3 regions of the Tessaracoccus pujii genome follow, and region 1 is predicted to be linked to each of the others. Evidence: predicted binding sites of a transcription regulator. Region 1 holds the regulator's gene; each other region holds the start of a gene.

Region 1 (2,264 bases):
CTCCAGATGGATCCGGATCCCGGTGGACACGCCGGCGGGGATGCGGACCTGCAGCGTCCGCGCGGTGCGCACCCGGCCCTCGCCGGAGCATTCGCCGCACGGCCGCGGGATGACGGTGCCGTAGCCCCGGCACGTGGGGCACGCCTGCGAGGTGCGGATGTCGCCGAGGAAGCTGCGCTGGATCTGGGTGACCTCGCCGGCCCCGTCGCAGGTGCTGCAGGACACCGGCTCGGAGCCGGGCTCACCACCCTTGCCGGCGCACTTCGGGCACACCACGGCGGTGTCCACCCTCACCGGCTTGGTGACCCCGAACACCGCCTCGTGCAGCTGGAGCGAGACGCGCACCAGCGCGTCCTGGCCCTGCCGGACCCGGGAACGCGGTCCGCGTCCGCCGGCGGCCCCGAACATGGCGTCGACCAGGTTGGAGAAGTCGAATCCGCCCGCGAACCCGCCGCCGAAGCCGGAGAACCCGGCACCCTGGCTCATCGGGTCTCCGCCACGGTCGAACACGGCCCGCTTGTTGGGGTCGCTGAGCACCTCGTAGGCCTCGTTGAGTTCCTTGAATTTCTCCGCGGCGCCCTCTTCCTGGGCGACGTCCGGGTGCACCTTCATGGCTCGGCGGCGGTAGGCCTTCTTGATGGCCTCTGGGCTCGCGTCGCGTTCCACGCCGAGAATGTCGTAGTAGTCCTTGCTCATATCTTCTCTTGGGTCAGCCTTCGGATGGGGGGTCTAGCCTTCGGTGAGGAATCGGCTCACGTAGCGCGCCACGGCTCGGACCGCGGCGATGTGGGACGGGTAGTCCATGCGGGTGGGGCCGACGACGCCCAGGCTCGCGGAGCGGTCCGCCCCGTAGCCGGACGCGATCAGGCTGGTCGTGCGAAAACCCGCCGCGGTGTTCTCCTCGCCGATCCGGACGGTCACGTCGTCGCCGGCGGCCTCGCCGAGCAGGCGCATCAGGACCACCTGCTCCTCGAGGGCCTCCAGCAGGGGGCGCAGGTCCGATTCGAACGTCCGGCTGGACGCGAGGTTGGGCAGTCCAGCGACGACCACGTGCGCGGCCGGCTCGGCGGCGATGGCCTCGAGCACGGCGGCGACGACGGGGGCCGCCAGCGGCCGGTCATCCGGGGACACCACGTCGAGCATGGACGCCAGCGCCCCGGCTGCGTCCGCGGGTGAGCGGCCGACGATGGCCTCGGCGATCCGGTTGCGCAGCGCCTGCAGCCGGGACTCGTCCATGATGGGCGTGTCCAGCATGGTCTGGTCCACCCGGCCAGAGGATTGCACGACGATGACCAGCATGCGCTCCGGGGTGAGCAGCAGGAGGTCCACGTGGCGGACCTGGGTGCGCTGCGCCACGGGGTACTGGACGATCGCCACCTGGCGCGTGAGCTGGGCCAGGAGCCGCACGGTGCGCATGACGAGATCGTCGACGTCGGCGGTGCCGCTGAGATAGGTGGTGATGGCGCTGCGCTCCGCCGGCGACAGCGGCTTGATGTGGGCCAGCCTGTCCACGAAGAGGCGGTACCCCTTGTCCGTGGGGATCCGGCCGGCGCTGGTGTGGGGCTGCATGATGTAGCCCTCCTCCTCCAGCACAGCCATGTCGTTGCGCACCGTGGCGGCGGACACGTCCAGCCTGTGGCGCTCGACGAGAGCCTTCGAGCCCACGGGCTCACGGCTGGAGACGTAGTCGGTCACGATCGCCCTCAACACATCGAGCTTGCGGTCGTCGAGCATGGTCACCTCCCCAGCTAGCACTCACAGACGGCGAGTGCCAGTGTAACCGCCATCTATGCTGGCTGCCATGACGCTCGCCTGGACCCCCGTGACCGACCGCGTGTTCGTGACCACGCTCGAACCGCACCGGGTCAACGTCGGGTTGATCGTCGGAGAGCGCGCCGCTCTCCTGGTGGACGCCGGCAACACTCCCGGGCAGGGTGCACAGCTCGTCGCGTCCGCGGCGGCGACGGCCGGGGTACCCGTGACGCACGTCGTGCTCACCCACGGCCACCACGATCATGTGGGCGGTCTCGCGGGCATGACCGGTGTCGAGGTCGTCGCCCACGAGAACCTGGAGGATGCCGCGGTGACGCGGACCTTCTCCATGGCGCTCGCGGTGGATCTGGGCGGGCAGCGGGTCGAGCTCCTGCACTTCGGGGACGCGCACACCCGCACTGACGTCGTCGTGTTCGTGCCCGGCGAGAACGTGGTGTTCACCGGCGACCTGCTCGAAGAGGGCGCCGACCCCCAGATCGACGCCTCCACGT
Region 2 (2,264 bases), 1.2 Mb from region 1:
CCTCGAGACCGGCGTTGGCCGCGATCTGCTTCAGCGGGGCCGAGGCCGCGGTGAAGACGATCTGCGCGCCGATGGCCTCGTCGCCCTCAAGGCCCTCGACCGTGGCGGCCTTGGACGCCTGCAGCAGCGCGACGCCACCACCAGGCACGATGCCCTCCTCGACGGCCGCCTTCGCGTTGCGCACGGCGTCCTCGATCCGGTGCTTGCGCTCCTTGAGCTCCACCTCGGTGGCCGCGCCGACCTTGATGACGGCCACGCCGCCGGCCAGCTTGGCGAGGCGCTCCTGCAGCTTCTCGCGGTCGTACTCGGAGTCCGAGTTCTCGATCTCGCGACGGATCTGCGAGACGCGACCCTCGATCTGCGCCGACTCGCCGGCGCCCTCGATGATGGTGCACTCGTCCTTCGAGACCATGACGGACCGGGCGGAGCCCAGCAGGTCCACGGTCACGGCGTCGAGCGACAGGCCGACCTCTTCGCTGATGACCTGCGCGCCCGTGAGGATCGCGATGTCCGTCAGCATGGCCTTGCGGCGGTCACCGAAGCCCGGCGCCTTGACGGCGATGGACTTGAACGTACCGCGGATCTTGTTGACGATCAGGCCGGCGAGGGCCTCACCCTCGACGTCCTCGGCGATGACCAGCAGGGGCTTGCCGGACTGCATGACCTTCTCGAGGACCGGCAGGAGGTCCTTGAGCGAGGAGATCTTGGAGTTCACCAGCAGGACATAGGGGTCATCCAGGGTGGCTTCCATGCGCTCGGCATCGGTCACGAAGTAGGGCGAGATGTAGCCCTTGTCGAAGCGCATACCCTCGGTGAGCTCGAGATCCAGCCCGAAGGTGTTGGACTCCTCGACCGTGATCACGCCCTCCTTGCCGACCTTGTCCATCGCCTCGGCGATGATCTCGCCGACGGTGGTGTCAGCGGCGGAGATCGACGCGGTGGCGGCGATCTGCTCCTTGGTCTCGACGTCGATGGCCATGTCGGCCAGCTCGGCGACGATGGCGGCGACGGCCACCTCGATGCCCTTCTTCAGGCTCATCGGGTTGGCGCCGGCGGACACGTTGCGGAGGCCCTCGCGGACCATCGCCTGGGCCAGGACGGTGGCCGTGGTGGTGCCGTCGCCGGCGACGTCGTCAGTCTTCTTGGCGACCTCTTTGACCAGCTCGGCGCCGATGCGCTCGTACGGGTCCTCCAGCTCGATCTCCTTGGCGATGGACACGCCATCGTTGGTGATCGTGGGGGCGCCCCACTTCTTCTCCAGGACGACGTTGCGGCCCTTGGGGCCGAGCGTCACCTTGACCGCGTCTGCCAGCGTGTTCATGCCACGCTCGAGGGCGCGGCGCGCTTCCTCATTGAACTCAATCAGCTTTGCCATGGTGTTTCGGGAGTCCTCCCGTCAAGTGGGGCCTGAGCCCCGAAGTGTGCAGTGTCGGGTGAACCGCGGTGCCCGCGACGGACGGCTAAGCCTCACCGGCAGTTCGGTAGCACTCAAAGCGTGAGAGTGCTAACCCCATTATTAGCACTCGACACAAGAGAGTGCAAAGGCCCACTATGGTCCGGAGACAGAAATCTCGGACGGGAGCCCCGATGGATCTGCCGCGACTCGCGCGGGACACCGCCAATGTGGTCAACCTCTCGACGCCGCTGGGCCTGGCGCTGGCCGTCGTCGGCCGGGCGAGGCTGCGCCGGCGGGGCCACCTGATCGTGGCGGACCGGGCCCGGCTCCCCATCCACAACGCGGGCGCCGTGACCATCGGCTCGGTGGTGCTCATCCCGCATCGCAGCGCCGAGGAGGTGGAGGCCTCCACGCCCACCCTCATGGAACACGAGGACGGGCACGCATGGCAGTACGCGTACAGCCTCGGGTTGCCGTTCCTACCGCTCTACGGCCTGGCCACGCTCTGGTCCATGGTCCGGACCGGGGACCGCGCCAGCGCCAACTACTTCGAGGTGCAGGCGGACCTGCTCAAGGGGGGCTACCGCATCAACCCGACGATGCCCGTGGGGAGCGGGATCCGGCGCCTCCTCAGCCGTGGAGCCGCCGGGCGGAGCGGGCGGCCTGCCGCTGGCCGCGCATCCGACGCAGGCGCTTGACCAGCAGAGGCTTGTAGGCGAGCGCCTCCGGCGTGTCGATGAGGGCGTTGAGCTGCTGGTAGTAGCGCGCCGACGAGAGGCTGAAGTGCTCCATGATGGCCTGTTCCTTCGGCACCGCCGAGGTGAACCACTGATCCTCGAAGTCCAGGATGGCGGCTTCACGTTCGGTC
Region 3 (2,264 bases), 940 kb from region 1:
ATGTCCTCGAGCATGGCCTTGCGACGGTCACCGAACGCCGGCGCCTTGACGGCGACGGAGGTGAAGGTGCCGCGGATCTTGTTGACCACGAGCGTCGACAGCGCCTCGCCGTCGACGTCCTCGGCCACGATGAACAGCGTTCCCTTGGCCGCGATGATCTTCTCCAGCAGCGGGAGGAGATCGTTCATCGACGAGACCTTGCCGCTGTGGATGAGGATGTAGGGGTCATCCAGGATGGCCTCCATACGGTCCGCATCGGTCACGAAGTACGGCGACAGGTAGCCCTTGTCGAACTGCATGCCTTCGGTGAACTCGAGCTCGGTGCCCATGGTGTTGGACTCGTCGACGGTGATGACGCCGTCCTTGCCCACCTTGTCGAAGGCCTCGGCGATCAGGTCGCCGATCTGCTCGTCACGCGAGGAGATGGTGGCCACCGACGCCATGTCGGCGGTGGTGTCCACGGGGCGGGCGTTCTCACGCAGGCGCGCGACGACGGCCTCCACGGCCTTGTCGATGCCGCGCTTGAGGCCGACGGGGTTGACGCCCGCGGTCACGGCGCGGAGGCCGACGTGCACCATGGCCTGCGCCAGCACCGTGGCGGTGGTGGTGCCGTCACCGGCGACGTCGTTGGTCTTGGTGGCAACCTCCTTGGCGAGCTGCGCGCCCAGGTTCTCGTACGGATCGTCGAGCTCGACCTCCTTGGCGACGGTCACACCGTCGTTGGTGATGGTCGGGGCGCCCCACTTCTTGTCCAGGACGACGTAGCGACCCTTGGGGCCGAGGGTGACCTTGACGGTGTTTGCGAGGGTGTCCACACCGCGCTCGAGCGCGCGACGGGCCTCCTCATTGAAGGAGAGAATCTTTGGCATTGAAATCCTAGTGTGAGTCGAGTCCGAAGGCTTCACCCCCGCGAGGGGGTCAACGGGGGCTTGCCCCCGTTCGCTACTTACCCCTGCCGAAGGTCAGCGGGGGCTTGCCCCCGCCAGGGGTCAACGGGGGCGCGCCCCCGTTCGTTACTTACCCCTGCCGAAGGTCAGCGGGGGCTTGCCCCCGCCAGGGGTCAACGGGGGCGCGCCCCCGTTCGTTACTTGCTGACGACGGCGAGGATGTCGCGGGCGTTCAGCAGGAGGTACTCCTGGCCGTCGTACTTGACCTCGGTGCCGCCGTACTTGGAGAAGATGACGACGTCGCCCTCGGCGACATCGAGGGGAACCCGGTTGCCGTTGTCGTCGATGCGGCCGGGGCCGGTGGCGATGACCTTCCCCTCCTGCGGCTTCTCCTTGGCAGTGTCGGGAATGACAAGGCCGGAAGCGGTGGTCTGGACGGCCTCAAGGGGCTGGACGAGGATGCGATCCTCGAGAGGCTTGATCGTGGTTGCCACGTCAAACACCTTTCTGTCATATCCGACCCGAAGGTCGGCGGATAGGTCATGTGAGGTGGCCGGGCGTCGTCGCGGGTGCCGTCCGACCATTAGCACCCGAGGTTGTCGAGTGCCAGCTCTTACGTTATCCCGGGTTTAGCACTCAATCAAGCCGAGTGCCAGATCAGTCCGGTGCGCGCGGCTCACGCCCGGCGGGCGACGATCGCCTTGGTGCCCCCGACCGTGCGGGCCAGGATGATCGTGGCCGCAGCACTCCCCTTCGGCTTCAGCTCCCGTCGCAGGGCCGCCGGGTCGACATCGATGGCCCGCTTCTTGATCTCCAGCGTCCCGATCCCCCGCTCTCTCACGTAGCCACGCAGCGCCCTGACCGAGTAGTCGAGGACGTCGAGCACCTCGAAGCGGGTGGCCCATGGGGTGAGGATGGGCTCGTCGGAGGACAGGTACGCCACGTGGGGATCGAGCAGCCAGGCCCCGGGAACCGCCTCCCCCACCAGACCCGCGCGGATGGCGGCGCCGTCGGGCTCGTAGACATAGGCGCCGAGGGGCGCGACGGCGGGCGCCTCGGCCTCGCCGGCGGTGAGTTCCAGCGCGTCGCCCTGCCCCAGCAGGACCGCGGAGCGCCCCTCGGCCATCCGGTTCCACAGTGACACCTCCACCACGTCCCCGCCGTCGCTCACCCAGGCAGCGCGCACACCCGTGGGGATCAACTCCTTCGGCAGTCCCGGTCCGAGCTTCACCGCCACGAATCGCTGAGAGGCCAGGTGCTCGAGCACCAGCGACCACGGAGGGGTGAAGTCCGCCACGTTCCAGGTGCGGCCCCGCGCCGTGCGGCGGGCCGGGTCGAGGAAGACCCCGGCCGACGGCGGGACCACCACATCCTCCG

The links. The regulator HrcA, encoded in region 1, represses chaperone genes, less so after heat shock. The targets are predictions, from matches to a motif close to TTGGCACTCGNNNNNNNCGAGTGCCAA.
Region 2: the regulator HrcA is predicted to act here: its motif matches at 1,517-1,543, upstream of groL (chaperonin GroEL).
Region 3: the regulator HrcA is predicted to act here: its motif matches at 1,517-1,543, upstream of groES (co-chaperone GroES).

The regions. Positions count from the first base shown of each region.
Region 1 covers NZ_CM137012.1:1,205,208-1,207,471, forward strand. The annotation lists gene dnaJ (molecular chaperone DnaJ) at 1-696, opposite strand, end outside; gene hrcA (heat-inducible transcriptional repressor HrcA) at 730-1,734, opposite strand; gene ACX1D0_RS05920 (MBL fold metallo-hydrolase) at 1,802-2,264, shown strand, end outside.
Region 2 covers NZ_CM137012.1:53,431-55,694, reverse strand. The annotation lists gene groL (chaperonin GroEL) at 1-1,375, opposite strand, end outside; gene ACX1D0_RS00240 (hypothetical protein) at 1,588-2,094, shown strand; gene ACX1D0_RS00235 (DUF3263 domain-containing protein) at 2,027-2,264, opposite strand, start outside.
Region 3 covers NZ_CM137012.1:265,873-268,136, reverse strand. The annotation lists gene groL (chaperonin GroEL) at 1-869, opposite strand, end outside; gene groES (co-chaperone GroES) at 1,085-1,381, opposite strand; gene ACX1D0_RS01240 (THUMP-like domain-containing protein) at 1,564-2,264, opposite strand, start outside.